Regions from separate parts of the Streptomyces sp. 142MFCol3.1 genome, predicted to be linked through region 1. Evidence: riboswitches for the same ligand, from Rfam matches in the RefSeq annotation. Region 1 holds a riboswitch; the other holds the start of a gene.

Region 1 (7,765 bases):
GGGCTACCGCTCCTCCGTCCGCGGCCTGTACTTCACCGGGCTGCCGGCGGCGGCCTCGTACGGGCCGGTGATGCGGTTCGTGTGCGGGACGGAGTTCGCCTCGCCCCGGCTGGCCGGACATCTGGCCGCCGCACACGGGTGAGTCGGGGCGAGGGGCGCCGCGGGCGAGGCGGCGCCCCTCGCCCTTGAACGGCTGGGGAAGAGGCCACCTTCGCGTACCGCGCGCACGAGTTGTACGGCGAACCGCCCCTGTCGTCCGGACGGTGAAGGGCGTTGCGGGCGGGATACCGGACGTTGTCCGGTTCACGGGGGGCCGTTGAGTCGTGCGATCCGTATTCTTCGGATCATGGCCGCTCCGACTGCATATTCACTCATCGCCACTGACCTGGACGGAACGCTGCTGCGCGGCGACGACACCCTCTCCGACCGGTCGCGGGCCGCGCTGGCGAGGGTGGCCGAGGCGGGTGCCCGGCATCTCGTGGTGACGGGCCGTCCCGCACCGAGGGTGCGTCCACTGCTGGACGAACTCGGCGGCGAGGGACTGGCGGTGTGCGGGCAGGGGGCGCAGCTGTACGACGCCGGGGCGGACCGGATGCTGTGGTCGGTGACCCTGGACAGGGAACTGGCGGAGACGGCGCTCGGCAAGATCGAGGCGGAAGTCGGCCTGCTGTACGCGGCGGTGGACCAGGACGGCGTGGACGGGCTGACCCTGATCGAGCCGGGTTACGTGATGCCCCACCCGACGCTCCCGGCGGTACGGGTGCGACGGCGCGACGACCTGTGGACGGAACCCATCAGCAAGGTGTTGCTCCGTCACCCTTCCCTGACCGATGACGAGTTGGCCTGGGCGGCACGGTCGGTGGTCGGTTCGCTCGCGACGGTCACCATGTCGGGGCCGGGCACCGTCGAACTCCAGCCATGCGGTGTGACCAAGGCGACGGGTCTCGCCCTCGCCGCGGCGCACCTCGGTCTCGCGCCCGCCGAGACCCTCGCCTTCGGCGACATGCCCAATGACATCCCCATGTTCGACTGGGCGGCCCGTGGGATCGCCATGGCCAACGCGCATCCCGAACTGAAGGCGGTGGCCGACGAGGTGACCTTGTCGAACGAGGACGACGGCATCGCGGTCGTGCTGGAACGGCTCTTCGGGGTGTAGACGTCCGGTCGCGGTGCGGACGTCCCGCCGAGGCGCAGGCATCCCCCAAGGGAAAAGCGGGGGAAGACGGACAAAAATCTCGATTCGGGGCGCGGGCGGAGGTCCGCCGCGCGCCCCCAATCGGCGATGTGCCGCTGTCGCCGGGTCAGTACGCTCCGTTGACGTTGTCGATCGAGCCGTACTTCGCCGCGGCGTAGTTGCAGGCGGCCGTGATGTTCGCGACCGGGTCGTACGGGTCCATCGAGGTGCCGGGGACGTGGTACGCCTTGAAGGTGGGGTCGATCACCTGGAGGAGACCCTTCGAGGGGATGCCCGCGGCGGCGTTGGAGTCCCAGTTGTTGATGGCGCGGGGGTTGCCGGAGGACTCGCGCATCACGTTGCGGTGGATGCCGTTGTACGTGCCGGGTATGCGCTCCTTGGCCATGATGTCCAGGGAGTGCTTGATCCAGCCGTCGAGGTTGTTGGCGTACGTCTTGCCGGAGGCGGGGGCCGCTGCCGCCGGTGCGGCCTTGGTCAGCGGGGACACCACGCCGGTCGCGAGGTTCTTCGTGCCCACCGTCAGCACCAGTCCCGGGCGCAGGTGGGCGGCGTCGGGGCCGATGACGGCCTTGTTCGCGTCGTACAGCGCCTGCCAGCCACCGCACGACGGGTTCTTCTTCGCGACGGTCTGGAGGGTGTCGCCGGCGACCACGGTGTAGGTGAGGAGCTGCACCTGGGGGACGGTGGCCTGGACAGTCTGCGTCGGCGTGGCGGCCTGGGCGCCGGTGGCGCTCAGGAGGGGGAGCGCGAGGGCGACTCCGCCCACACCGGCGGCGAGCACGCCACGGGTGATGAAGGGGCTGGTCCTGAAGCGGCGGTTCATGACTCGTCCGGACATGGCGGTTTCCTCTCCGGCGCCTGCGAGGTGAGCTGTCGGGTTCGGGCGGGGAGGTGCCCGGCCGCGCTCTGTATGCGGCTTAACCCCTAGTCGTTCCGGTTTGTCCGGATCGACGGCTTGCCTGGGTCCCCCGCTCCTGCCGTGTGTGCGTGGGTGGGTGGGTTCGGGCGGCGGCAGGATTCGGCGATCCGCCCGGATCGAGGTGAACGTATGCGAGAGCACATGTCGGGAACAAGGGCTGAATTTCGGACGAAGATCGCTTTCGCCTGATTAAGGTAGTGTCAATACGTCCGATTCAACCGGAATTGGATCCTCAACTTGCCTTTAGCAAAGGGATTCTGTGAGGGCGGCGTAAATTCCCGGTCGAGGGTGTACGTGACCCAACTCACGAGACCAAAGCCAACCAAAGCGGCAAGAGCGGCAACTCGGACATCACGCCCCGGCGACCATGGGTGCGAGTAGGGCAATTCGGACATCGGGGAGGGGTGATGGGCCGGAGGCTGCGAGTCGGGTAACTCGGGCAACTCGGACAGGGTGCAGGGGTTTCCGTTGGGCCCGGTGGCCGCGCGTCCGGCCGCCCCGCCGGGCAGGGCCGGGGCGGCGGCGGACCTAGCCCGCCGTGCGCGGGATCCGCTTCTCCCACGTCCGGTGGAAGACCACCTCGTCGCCGGCCCTGCAGACGACCTCGTTGGTGGCGATGAACTCACCCTCGGAGCAGGCGAGTTCCGATCGTGTCGCCACACGGGCGTCCCAGGCGAGGTCTGGCCGGTGGAAGCGGATCGACCAGTCCGAGCGGACTCGCGCCGACATGGGGCCGGACTCGTCGATCGCGTACGACTCCCGGACGTCTTCGGTCACTTCGAGGCCGTCCGGGTGGATACGGGTGCCTTCGTGAGGGAGGTCGGTCTCCAGGCGCCACTCGCCCTTGGCGACGTCGTGCACGAGGAGCCGTTCGGGACGCGGCTCGTCCAGCGTCGCGGGGGAGACCGCCCCGAGGGGTGCGGACTGCTCCGGCTCCTCGAAGGCGATCGTCGGGTCCGACTCCCTTGCCCTTACCGGGAGTTCGAGGACAGAGGCCGCCGGGTCGAGGGTGAAGCCGGCCTCCGTGCCGGGCTGTGGCCAGACCCACGGCCAGTACGCGGAGGAGACGGCGAGCCGGACGTGATGCCCGGGCGGGAACGCGTGACCGATGGCGTCCAGCTCGACGAGCACGTCCTCCGTCGCGCCCGGCACCCACGCCGTGGCGCGGTCGCTGCCGTGGCGCGCCGACAGGTTCAGCACGCCCCGGGTGACGAGCGTCGAGGCGCCGTCGCGAGCCACGTCGCACAGCCGGGCGATCACCTGGCCCCGGGGGGAGTGCGAGGTCAGCCGCAGCCGGACCGCCGGGCGGCCCAGGACCCAGGTCTCCTCCGTGACCTCGAACTCGAAGCAGACCGACCGGGCGTCCTCCTCCCGCTGGTCCGGGGGCAGGTCCGCGTCGTGGCCGCGCGGGACGGTGCGGCCCGCGTCCACCCCGGTGTGCTGCGGTGAGCGCACCGCCACCGGGTCGCCCTGGAGCGCGTACGTGACCCGGGTCACGGAGGGCGACGGCCAGACGTGATCACCCACCCAGCGGCCGGTGATCACCGGGTACGTCGTCGCCGGAGGACGCGCGTCCATGACGTACGAGCGCAGGAGCGGCTCCGCCATGATGCCGCCGGGGCCGGGGCCGGGGCCGGGGCCGGACGTCGCCGGGGGGCGCAGCCAGTGGTCCCACCAGCGCAGGGTCTCCTGGAGGAAGCCGATCGCAGGGCCGGGCGGCCGGTCCCGGTCGGGGTACTGGTGCGACCACGGGCCGATCACTCCGCGTACGCGATCGGGTGGCAGGTGCTCGACCAGACGCAGCACCGTGTCGCGGTACGGGTCGTGCCAGCCGCCGACCGCCAGGACCGCCGCCCGGATCGCTCCGTAGTCCTCGCGGACACTCCCGTGGCGCCAGTACGCGTCCCGGGTCTGGTGCTCCAGCCAGGTGTGGACCGGTGGCTCCACCGCCTGGAGCCGCTTCACCCACATGTCCCGCCACATCACCTCGCCCACGTGTGCCGGGTCCGGGGGAAGGGCGGCGGAGGCGAGCGTCGCGGCCGACCGGGCGTGCAGGCCGGCGGCCCGTACGGAACCTCCTGTGTAGTGGACGTCGTTGTCGTAGCGGTCGTCCGTCGAGCAGACCGCGACGACCGCCTTGAGCGGCTCGGGTGCGAGAGCCGCGATCCGGAGCGAAACGAAACCGCCCCAGGAGATGCCGAACATGCCGACGTTGCCGGTGCACCAGGGCTGGGCGGCCAGCCAGTTGACCACCTCCACGCCGTCGTCCAGCTCCTCCTGCGTGTGCGCGTCCGCCGGCATGCCCTCCGAATTGCCGTGTCCGCGGATGTCCACGCGGACGGAGGCGTAGCCGTGGCCCGCGTACCAGGGGTGGCGCTGCCAGTCGCGGGGCGCGGTCCGGTCCGTGAGGCGGTGCGGAAGGTATTCGAGGAGAGCGGGTACGCGTTCCTCGGTCAGCGGGCGCCAGACGCGCGCGTACAGACGGGTGCCGTCCGGGAGAGGGATCCAGAGGTCCTCGTGGGCGGTCTCGTACGGGAAGGAGGTACGGATGTGTATGGTCATCGCGCTCCCGGACCCGGCGGAGCCGTGGGACTCGGGCGGTTCGGCACGGTCGTGGGGCGTGGCCTGTCGGGGCGGCCCGGCGGGCCCTTGCGGTGCGTGGGGCGCGCGGGGTGCGTGCAGGTGACCTCGGTGGGCGGCGCCGTGCGCGGTGTCCACCGAAAGGATGTGTTCCGCCGTGTGCGTGCGTCCGGCCAGGTGATGCCGACCGGTCGGCGACGAGGGCCGGCCGCCGGGCTCGGCTCGGCGCAGGTTCGGGACACGGTCACCTACTTCCGGTTACATCAGAACGTATCGCCACATGTCGCCGGGTATCGGCTGATCGTGAACATACCGTTGGTGATCGGATACCGCCCGGGCATGGAGGTGCCTCCCACCGGAGCCAAGTCGGCCGGGGGACGGTGGGCGCTCGTGGTGATCGAAACGTGACCGGATACGCTGACTTGAGTGATGGCAGCGACACATCGACAAACCGTGTCATCGACCGAATGATCGACCGAGTTTCGCCATGTGATCGTCAGCAGACAGGAGAACCTCTCGTGACCGTCGTCGGGCCGTTCGGGCTGAGCGTGCGGGACCAGGCTCTCGAAGCCGATGTCCAGGCCGGATTGGCGGCTGTCGAGGAGGGTTTGCTCGAAGCCACCAAGAGCGAGGTCCCCTTCATCACGGAAGCCGCCCAGCACCTCGTGCGCGCCGGCGGGAAGCGGTTCCGGCCGCTCCTCGTGACGCTCGCCGCGCAGTTCGGTGATCCCTACGCGCCGGGTGTCGTGCCCTCGGCGGTGGTCGTCGAGCTCACCCACCTCGCCACGCTGTACCACGACGACGTCATGGACGAGGCGGACGTGCGGCGCGGGGTGCCGAGCGCCAACACCCGCTGGGGCAACTCGGTCGCCGTCCTGACCGGCGACTTCCTCTTCGCCCGCGCCTCCTACATCCTGGCCGACCTCGGGCCCGAGGCGGTCCGCATCCAGGCCGAGGCCTTCGAACGGCTGGTCACCGGGCAGATCCTGGAGACCGCGGGGCCGCGCGACGGGCGCGACCCGGTCGATCACTACCTCGACGTCCTGAGCGGCAAGACCGGGTCGCTGGTCGCCGTCGCCTGCCGGTTCGGCGCGATGATGTCGGGTGCCGACGAGACGGTCGTCGACGTGCTCACCCAGTACGGGGAGCGTCTCGGTGTCGCCTTCCAGCTCGCGGACGACGTGCTGGACATCGCGTCCGACTCGCACGAGTCCGGCAAGACGCCCGGCACGGACCTGCGCGAGGGCATCCCCACGCTGCCGGTGCTCCGGCTGCGTGAACGCGCGGAGCGGCTCGGGCTCGCGGACGACATCGCGCTGTGCGAGCTGCTCGACTCCGACCTCACCGACGACGCCCGGCACGCCGAGGCGCTGGCCCGGCTGCGGTCCCACCCGGCCCTGGAGCAGGCGCGGCGGGACACCGTGCGGTACGCGGAGGAGGCGCGTGCGGCGCTGGCTCCGTTGCGGGAGTGTGATGCCAAGGCGGCGCTCGTGGAGCTGGTGGACGCGGTGGTGCACCGGGCCGGCTGACCTGGTCCTCCGGCCCCGGTCCACGCTCTGGCCCCGGCCACGGTCCGCTCTGGCCCCGGCCACGGTCCGTCCTGGCCCCGGCCACGGTCCGCCCTGGCCCCGGCCACGGTCCGCCCTGGCCCCGGCAGCGGTCCGTCCTGGCCTCGGTCACGTCCGCCCTGGCCGCGGTCCACGCCCCGGCCCCTGGCACGGCCCATACTCTGGCCCAGGTCCGCGCTTCTGCCTGGGTCCACGCTCGGCTCGTGGCCTGGTCTCGGGCTCGGGGCCCTGGAATGTGACGTGCGTCACTTGTCTGGAATGAGTCCAGGGTCGGATCGTGTCCGTACTCATGCCCAGAAGCTGACGCAGGGGGCGTCGGCTGAGGTACGGGGAGAAAACAGAATCATGGGATCCAACGCCACGATCAGTACGCGCCGCAAGGGTCTGATCCTGACCGGTGTCGCGGTCGCCGCCGCGGCCGGTGTCGCCGCCGCCGTCATCCCGGCGGTCGCCGACAGCGGCAGTCACCGGGAAGACCGCGGCACGAGCCACTCCGCGCACGACGACCGGACCATCGTCACGCAGAGCGGCGTCGTGGGAGGCGGCGGCGGGACCATCCTCGCCACCAGCCTGCGCGGCGCCAACGAGGTGCCCGTCCAGGGCGGCCCCGCCGTCGGCGACAAGGATGGCGCGGCACTGGAGTTCATCGAGGTCAAGGGCAACAAGGTGTCCGTCGCCGTGACCTGGCGCGGCACCGGCAGGCCGACCCTGCTCCACATCCACCAGGGTGCCAAGGGCTCCAACGGCGGCGTCAAGGTCGACTTCACCGAGCTGCTCGGCAAGATCAGGCACCACAGCGTCGTCGGCACCGTCGAGGTCCAGGACGCGGCCCTGCTCGACGCGCTGAAGACCGACCCCGGTTCCTTCTACGCCAATCTGCACACCGCCGAGTTCCCCGGCGGCGCCGTCCGCGGCCAGCTGCACAAGGTCACCGGCACCTTCGACTTCCACAACGCCCTGGACAACTTCCAGGCCTCGGTCGTCCGGGGCAGGCAGATCTACGAGTGCAAGAACGCCGAGGACGGCGGCCAGGCCTTCGTCCAGCGCGACGTCTCGGCCCGGCTCCGGGGCCACATCGCCCACTCGTTCGTGAAGCCCGGCTCCGGCACGCCGCAGTGGGTCGCGCCCGACGGCAGCGCCGTCACCGGCGCACTGATCTCCAAGACCCCGAACGGCGACAAGAACATCCCCGAGCTGGACCTCAAGGCCACCGCTTCCGGCAAGCACCGCGGCCTGCTGGCCGGGACGCAGGAGATCCTCCGCCTCAACACCGTGGGCGGCGTCGCCCCCGCCGGGTCCTGCACGCCGGGCACCGTGGTGGGAGTGCCGTACCAGGCGGACTACGTGTTCGTGCAGCGCTGACCCCGCGGGCCGCCGTGCCCGGCCCGGCGCCGGGTGCGGCGACCCGTCGGCCCGGGCGGTGTCTCCCCCGACCCCTACGGGTCGGGGGAGACACCGCCTCCCCGCGTCATACCGCAGGAGTACGCGGAGTTGAGTCCGGGG
Region 2 (7,765 bases), on a different contig from region 1:
GTTTCCTCGCGCTGTCCGTGTCGGACGCAGCGGAGGACGTCATCGGGGTGATCCGCGGCGGCGCCCGGGGGTACGTCACCAAGACGATCACGGGAACCGACCTCGTCGACTCGATCTTCCGGGTGCAGGACGGCGACGCGGTCTTCTCGCCGCGGCTGGCCGGCTTCGTGCTGGACGCGTTCGCGTCGACCGACGCCCCGCCCGTCGACGAGGACCTGGACCGCCTCACCCAGCGCGAGCGCGAGGTGCTGCGCCTCATCGCCCGCGGCTACGCGTACAAGGAGATCGCCAAGCAGCTCTTCATCTCGGTGAAGACGGTCGAGTCCCATGTCTCGGCGGTGCTGAGGAAGCTCCAGCTGTCGAACCGGCACGAGCTGACCCGCTGGGCCACGGCGCGCCGGCTGGTCTGACCGGGCCGAGGCCCAGGACGCCGCGGCGCCCAGCCGAGCGGGCCGGGCGCCCCCGGGTTCACGGCGACCGCCTTGAAGAACGTGTGGTGGAAGGTGCCGTCGTCGGCAGCCGCGCGGCGGAGGTCGCCGCCCCGATTCCAGTCGGCGGGGGTCGTCAGCCCGGCGGCGCGGTGGTGCACGGCGCGGCGGCGGGGCTGCACCTCCTGATCACCTTCGAGGAGGGGGTGGCGGCGTGCGCGGACACCGAACTGGCCGCCGCCCTGGTGTGCGGCGTCAAGGTCCATCCCCTGTCCTGGCACCGCCTGCGTCCCGGCCCGCCCGGTCTGCTCCTCGGCTGTGACGCCTCCCCGGCCACGGCCATCACCGACGGTGCGGCGGCGATCGGCGCCGCGGTGCGGGACATCCGCCGACACCGGCGGCACACGGGCTTCAGGCCACCCGCGTGGCCCCCGCGAACGGCATGGAGTCGACCGGTGCGAGCCGCACCGGCGCCGTGGGATTCGGCGCGTGGATCATCTGGCCGTTGCCCACGTAGATGCCCACGTGGCTGATGCCCGAGTAGAAGAACACGAGGTCGCCGGGGCTGAGTTCGGAGCGGGAGACCCGTTGGCCGGCGTTGATCTGGGTGTACGTCGTGCGGGGCAGCGAGATGCCCGCGGAGCGGTACGCGGCCTGGACGAGGCCGGAGCAGTCGAAGGCGTCGGGGCCGGTGGCGCCCCAGACGTAGGGGCTGCCGAGCTTTCCGTAGGCGTACGACACGGCGGCCGCGGCACGGGAGTTGGGAGCCTTGACCGAGCCGGACGGTGTCACGGGTGTCAGGTCGCGGGCCGAGGAACGCGAGGCGTGTCCGACGCCTCCCGCATCCCCGAGCGCCGCGCGCTGTTCCTCGCTGAGCTGTCCCAGCAGCCGCCGCGCCGAGGCGAGCTTGCCGTTGATGGTCTTCTTGTGCCGCTTCAGCTCGGCCTGCCGCGACGTGAGCGAGGCGACCTCGACGTGCGCGGCGCCGCGCAGCCGTTCGATCTCCCGCAGTTGCTTGCGGACCCGGGACACCGCCGTGGCCTGCCGGCCGCCCGCCCGTTCGGCGAACGCGGCTGCCTCCAGGTACTGGTCGGGATCGTCGGAGAGCGCGAGTTGCAGCGCCGGGTCCAGGCCGCCGCTTCGGTACTGCGCCGCGGCCATCGAACCGAGCGCGTCACGCGCCGAGTTGAGACGGTCCTGCTTGCGCGCCACCTCGTCGCGCAGCTCGTCGAGCCGGCTCTGCGCCTTGTCGGCCTTCTCCTTGGCGCCGTTGTACTTCTCGGTGGCCACCTCGGCCTCCTCGTACAACTTGTCGACCTTGGCCTTCACCTGTGCGGGGGACAGCTGCGGCTCGGCGTGTCCGGTCCCGTCGAAGCCGGTCGCCGTGGCCGCCCCGGCGAGAGCGATGGTGGCTGCCGTGCGGGCCGTGTTTCCGCCGAGCGAGCGCTGTCTGGGCTTGCGGTGCGCTGCCACGAGGTCCCACATCCTTCCGTACGACCGCTCAGGGGATCGCGGTCAAGCGGTGGAGCGTCCGGCGGCGGCCCGCACAGGGGGAACGAGCCGCCGCCGGACCTTCTCGGCGGAGGTGGCCGACGGCCGTCCCTGGCCCGGACGGCGATGGGGAGCCGGTCACCTGGTGGAGGACGCTAAACCTGAGAGTGACGGGTCGGTAACAGCATGTACGGAACTGGCGGGACTGGAGCGCCCGATGACCGGATGCGGCCGTGATCCCCGCCTCCCGTCACCGACTTCACGCGGTGCAATGACCGAAGTGCCGAATCCGGGGCATCCGGCGGTGCTCCGGTGCTAGAGGATGCACGGGGTGGGCCGGTGAGAAGCGGGACAGAGGCGTCCGATTAGGCTCAGGCCTCATGGACGTACTCATCCATCTCTTCGTCGGCCTGCACATCATCGGCATCGCCTCGCTCCTCGGTGGCTTCCTCACCCAGATGAAGGCGATGGGCCGGGGCACCGCCCGCTTCGTCCCCGCGATGCTGCACGGCGCGCTGACCATGCTGGTCACCGGTGTCGTGCTGGTCGGCCTCAACCAGGCCGACGACAACCCGGTCAACAACATCAAGATCGGCGTGAAGCTGGCCCTGCTGATCGTGATCCTGGGGCTGGTCTACGTGAAGCGGGACGACGAGCAGGTGGACAAGCGCCTGTTCGGGCTCGTCGGCCTGCTGACGACCGCCAACATCTTCATCGCCGTCCTCTGGACCTGAGCGCGCGCCGACCTCGGCAGGGCAGATGCCCGACGCGGCGAAGGCCTGAGCGCGGCGGAAGGGCGTCCGCCGTCCGCTCACACCCGCTCGAACGCCGCCGCGGACCGGGCGGCCCCCACCACGGCGGCCAGCCAAGCCGCCACCGAGACCCACAGCAGCGCGTCCCCCCATCCCCTGAGCCAGGGGTAGCCGAACGCGGACGACACGGTCATGGTGGCCACCGCCGTCATCCCCAACGGGAAGACCGTCGACCAGCGTCGTACGTCGTAATGCGGGCGCGGCCAGATCAGCTCCGAGACGACGAGGACGCAGTACCAGGCGACCGCGAGGACGAGCACGGCGACGGTCACGGTGCGCAGGACGCTCTGGTCGTCGTCGTTCCACAGGTACGTGTCCACGTGGTGCGCCGCGACGAGCTTGGCCCCGGCCAGCGCCGAGATGGCGAGCGCGCCGCCCGCCACCCACTGGTCCCCGGCCCCCCGCGCCACCTCGCGGATGTCGAAGTGCGCGTACGCCGCCCCGTACAGCACGAGTCCGAGCCAGAACAGCACCAGCGCGGTGTGCGCGAGCCATGCCGGGCCGACGGCCGCGGCGAGCGTGGCGGCCAGTACCGCGAGCCCCTGTGTGGCCACGCACACGAGGAACACGCCTCCCGGCATCCGGTGCTTCCAGTGCCGTACGACGCACCACAGCAGCACGGGCCAGAGCACGGCCGACAGGGCGAGCAGGGCCTCGGCGGCGAGCTGCCGGCCCAGGGCGGACAGGCGCGTCCCGAGCACGGTGGTGGCCGCGACGGCGGTGAGCCCGGCCGGCGTGTACGCCTCTCCCACCCAGCGTGTCCGTTCCCGCAGCAGCCGCAGGACGAAGTCCGCGGCGAGCCCGACCCAGGCCACGCAGGCCAGGACCAGCGCGATACGGGACAGCGTCTCGTGGTCGGCCATGTGCAGCCCGACCGAGACGATGCCCGTGGCCATCACGGCGGCACCGGCGGCGGGCGGGTGCTCCGCCCACCAGGCGCGGAGCTGGGAGAAGGCTGGCATGCGGACGATGCTATGGACCGACGGGCGAGTTGCCCGTGGGGCACGCGCGCGAGGTGCCCGATATGCCCCCCGCGCGCGTGGCCGCCACGAAGCGCCGTCCGCGGGACGGCCTACGCCGGGCGCACCACGCTGTGGATCGCCGACGTGCCGTCGTAGTAGATCGACTCCTCGCGCACGTACGCGCCCGGCTTCGGCGCGTGGATCATCATGCCGTTGCCGATGTAGAGGCCGACGTGGCTGATGTCGTCGTAGAAGAACACCAGGTCACCCGGCTGCGCGTCGGAGAGGGAGACGGTCGTGCCCGCGTTCACCTGGTCGTAGGTGACGCGCGGGAGCGAGACCCCGGCGGCCTTCCAGGCGGCCTGCGTGAGGCCCGAGCAGTCGTACGAGTCCGGTCCGGTGGCGCCCCACACGTACGGCTTGCCGATCTGGGCGCGGGCGAAGGCGACCGCCGTGTCCGCCTTCGTCGTGGACGACGAGCCCGTGGTCGTCGAGCCGGTGGTCGTCGAGCCGGTGGAACCCGTCGAGCCGGTGCTGGTGTCGCCGGACGACGACTCCTGCGCGGCGGCCTGCTTCGCGGCCTCGGCGGCGGCCTGCTGCTTCGCCAGTTCCGCCGCCTTGCGCGCCGCCTCCTCCTGCTTCTTCTTCTCGATCGCGGCGAGCCGGGCCTTCTCCTCAGCGGTCAGCTTCGAGAGCAGGTCGCGCGCCTCGGCGAGCTTCCTCTGGACGTCGGCCTTGGACTTCTTGAGCGCGTCCTGCGAGGAGGACAGCGTCTCCAGGCTCTCGGCGGCCTCCGTGCGCTTCTTCGTGGTGGCGGCCTGCTCGGTGACGTAGTCGTCGACGGCCGCCTTCTGGCGGGTCGTCAGACGGTTCATCAGCTGGGTCTGGTCGAAGTAGTCCTGCGGGTCGTCGGCGAGCAGGAGGGTCGCGGTGTCGGGAGCGGCGGCCCCGGTGCGGTACTGCGCGGCCGCGAACGAGCCCAGTTCCTCACGCGCGGAGTTGAGCTTCTCGGTGCGCTTGGCGACGTCGTCGCGCAGGGTGTCGACGCGCTCCTGCTGCTTGGCCGTCTTCTCCCTGGTCGCGTTGTACTTCTCGGTGGCCGTCTCGGCCTGGTGGTAGAGGTCGTTGACCTTCTTCTCGACTTCTTCGAGGCTCGGCCTGGGCTCGGCGGAGGGGGACGCGTTCGCCGTCTGGGAGAGCAGGGCCACGGAGGTGAGGGCGGCCGTGGCGAGGGCGGGGGTACGTATGCCTGCCATACGCGAACCCGCGGGACGCCATTTGCGGTGCGACGCCAAGAGAGGCGACTCCTTCCGTCATCCGCCTACCGAGTTAGCTGTCGGGTTCGGGCGGGTGGATCCGGAAGGTTTGCCCTACGGTCCTTGCCCCACAGGGCAGTTGGACCGATTCACCCCAAGGTCGGTGGGTCCCCGGTTCCGGCCGCCGCGAGGGCAGGCCGAATTCGGCGGAGGCCGCACGGCCCGGCGACGTTCGCCGGTGGGGGTCGAGCGGCCTGTGCGGCACGCTAGCCAATTCGTGTGGCTGCTGTGAAGGTTGATGTGCGATATGCCCGATACATTTTCGTGACCTTGGCCATGAGAAGCGTCACTCTCACCGATCGTGGCCCGGAGGCTCTGGAGGGTGACGGAGGCCAAGGGGTCCCGGCGGAGGTACGAAGTGCGCCGCGGGGGCTTCGAGGGTGATGCGGGTCACGGCGGAGACTGCGGAGAGGGACCTTCGGGGCCGGGGCCGGGGCCGGAGCTTGGGCAGGGCGCGGGGCTCGCGGGGTCCAGGGGCGGTGCACGGGGCTCACGGAGCCGCGCGGGCGGCGTGTGGCACTCAGGGTTCGCGCGGGCGGCGTGTGGCACTCACGGGGCCGGGCGGGCTGGGGATGAGGCCGGCGGGCCCGGGAGCGGACCGGGGAGGGGCCGGGCTCGTGTTAGGCCGGCCAGGGAAGATCATCGGCTTCGACGGGCCACCGCGGAGACGGACGGGCACCCCGATCGGGGCGGACTTTCCGGGGCGGCGGCCTGTTGTCGGTGGGGCGGCCTAGACTCGGAGAGCGATGAGCAGCCTCTTTGACGACAGCTTCCTGGCGGACCTCAAGCCCTCCGGGGCCCACGAGGAAGAGCCCCCGCCGCCGCCCGAGGACGAGGCGCCGGAGCCGATTCCGGACGACCTGTTCGGCGGCCGCTTCGACCTGCCCCCGGCCCGGGACGCGTACTACCGCGACGGGGCGCACCGCCCTGCCCTGGACCCGGCGACGCTGCTCGACGGACTGAACGAGAACCAGCGCGCCGCCGTCGTCCACTCCGGCTCCCCGCTGCTCATCGTGGCCGGCGCGGGCTCGGGCAAGACCCGCGTGCTCACCCACCGGATCGCCCATCTGCTGGCCGAGCGGCACGTCCACCCCGGCCAGATCCTCGCGATCACCTTCACGAACAAGGCCGCGGGCGAGATGAAGGAGCGCGTCGAGCAGCTCGTCGGCCCGCGCGCCAACGCGATGTGGGTGATGACCTTCCACAGCGCCTGCGTCCGCATCCTGCGCCGCGAGAGCAAGAAGCTCGGCTTCACGTCTTCCTTCTCGATCTACGACGCCGCCGACAGCAAGCGTCTGATGGCCCTGGTCTGCCGCGACCTGGACCTCGACCCCAAGCGCTTCCCGCCGAAGTCCTTCAGCGCCAAGATCTCGAACCTGAAGAACGAGCTGATCGACGAGGAGGACTTCGCGAACCAGGCCGCCGACGGCTTCGAGAAGACCCTCGCCCAGGCCTATGCGCTCTACCAGTCGCGCCTCCGCGAGGCCAACGCGCTCGACTTCGACGACCTGATCATGACGACGGTCAATCTGCTGCGCGCCTTCCCGGACGTCGCCGAGCACTACCGCCGCCGCTTCCGCCACGTCATGGTCGACGAGTACCAGGACACCAACCACGCGCAGTACGCCCTGGTCAAGGAGCTGGTGGGGCCGGCCGACAGCGACCCCGGCGAGCTGTGCGTCGTGGGTGACGCCGACCAGTCGATCTACGCCTTCCGCGGCGCGACCATCCGCAACATCCTCCAGTTCGAGGAGGACTACACGGACGCGACGACGATCCTGCTCGAACAGAACTACCGCTCCACCCAGACGATCCTCACCGCGGCCAACGCGGTCATCGAGCGCAACGAATCACGGCGCCCGAAGAATCTGTGGACCAACGCGGGCGCCGGTTCCAACATCACCGGCTACGTGGCCGACACGGAACACGACGAGGCCCAGTTCGTCGCCGACGAGATAGACCGTCTCACCGACGCGGGCGAGGCCAAGGCGGGCGACGTCGCCGTCTTCTACCGCACCAACGCGCAGTCCCGTGTCTTCGAAGAGGTCTTCATCCGAGTCGGCCTGCCCTACAAGGTCGTCGGCGGCGTCCGCTTCTACGAGCGCAAGGAGGTCCGGGACGTCCTCGCGTACCTCAGGGTGCTGTCCAACCCCGAGGACTCGGTCCCGCTGCGCCGCATCCTGAACGTTCCCAAGCGCGGCATCGGTGAGCGCGCCGAAGCGATGATCGACGCGCTGTCGCAGCGCGAGAAGATCAGCTTCCCGCAGGCGCTGCGCCGCGTGGACGAGGCGTACGGCATGGCGGCCCGCTCGACGAACGCGGTCAAGCGGTTCAACACGCTGATGGAGGACCTCAGGACGATCGTCGAGTCGGGCGCCGGTCCGGCCACCGTCCTGGAGGCGGTCCTCGAACGCACCGGCTACCTCGCCGAGTTGCAGGCCTCGACCGACCCGCAGGACGAGACCCGGATCGAGAACCTCCAGGAACTCGCCGCCGTGGCCCTGGAGTTCGAGCAGGAGTCCGGCGAGGGCGAGGCGGCGGGAGGCCTCTCCGAGTTCCTGGAGCGGGTCGCGCTCGTCGCCGACTCCGACCAGATCCCGGACGAGGAGGACGGCAACGGCGTCATCACCCTGATGACCCTGCACACCGCCAAGGGCCTCGAATTCCCCGTGGTCTTCCTGACCGGCATGGAGGACGGCGTGTTCCCGCACATGCGCGCGCTGGGACAGGTCAAGGAGCTGGAGGAGGAGCGGCGC

What was found. Region 1 has a riboswitch for cyclic di-AMP ahead of H305_RS0139605 (transglycosylase SLT domain-containing protein). Riboswitches for the same ligand answer to the same signal wherever they lie in the genome.
Region 2: linked by a shared signal. The riboswitch ahead of H305_RS0140500 (C40 family peptidase) and the one ahead of H305_RS0139605 (transglycosylase SLT domain-containing protein) in region 1 are both predicted to bind cyclic di-AMP.

Annotation. Positions count from the first base shown of each region.
Region 1 is NZ_AUKV01000046.1:23,992-31,756, reverse strand. It holds gene H305_RS0139615 (FAD-dependent oxidoreductase) at 1-142, shown strand, start outside; gene H305_RS0139610 (Cof-type HAD-IIB family hydrolase) at 347-1,156, shown strand; gene H305_RS0139605 (transglycosylase SLT domain-containing protein) at 1,302-2,033, opposite strand; cyclic di-AMP (ydaO/yuaA leader) riboswitch at 2,038-2,229, opposite strand; gene H305_RS0139600 (CocE/NonD family hydrolase) at 2,643-4,670, opposite strand; gene H305_RS0139595 (hypothetical protein) at 4,797-5,102, shown strand; gene H305_RS0139590 (polyprenyl synthetase family protein) at 5,213-6,223, shown strand; gene H305_RS0139585 (CHRD domain-containing protein) at 6,608-7,624, shown strand.
Region 2 is NZ_AUKV01000050.1:4,352-12,116, forward strand. It holds gene H305_RS0140480 (LuxR C-terminal-related transcriptional regulator) at 1-410, shown strand, start outside; partial or broken gene H305_RS55455 (PLP-dependent aminotransferase family protein) at 578-814, shown strand; gene H305_RS0140485 (C40 family peptidase) at 840-1,901, opposite strand; gene H305_RS0140490 (hypothetical protein) at 2,300-2,653, shown strand; gene H305_RS0140495 (tellurite resistance/C4-dicarboxylate transporter family protein) at 2,731-3,693, opposite strand; gene H305_RS0140500 (C40 family peptidase) at 3,804-4,988, opposite strand; cyclic di-AMP (ydaO/yuaA leader) riboswitch at 4,996-5,168, opposite strand; gene pcrA (DNA helicase PcrA) at 5,756-7,765, shown strand, end outside.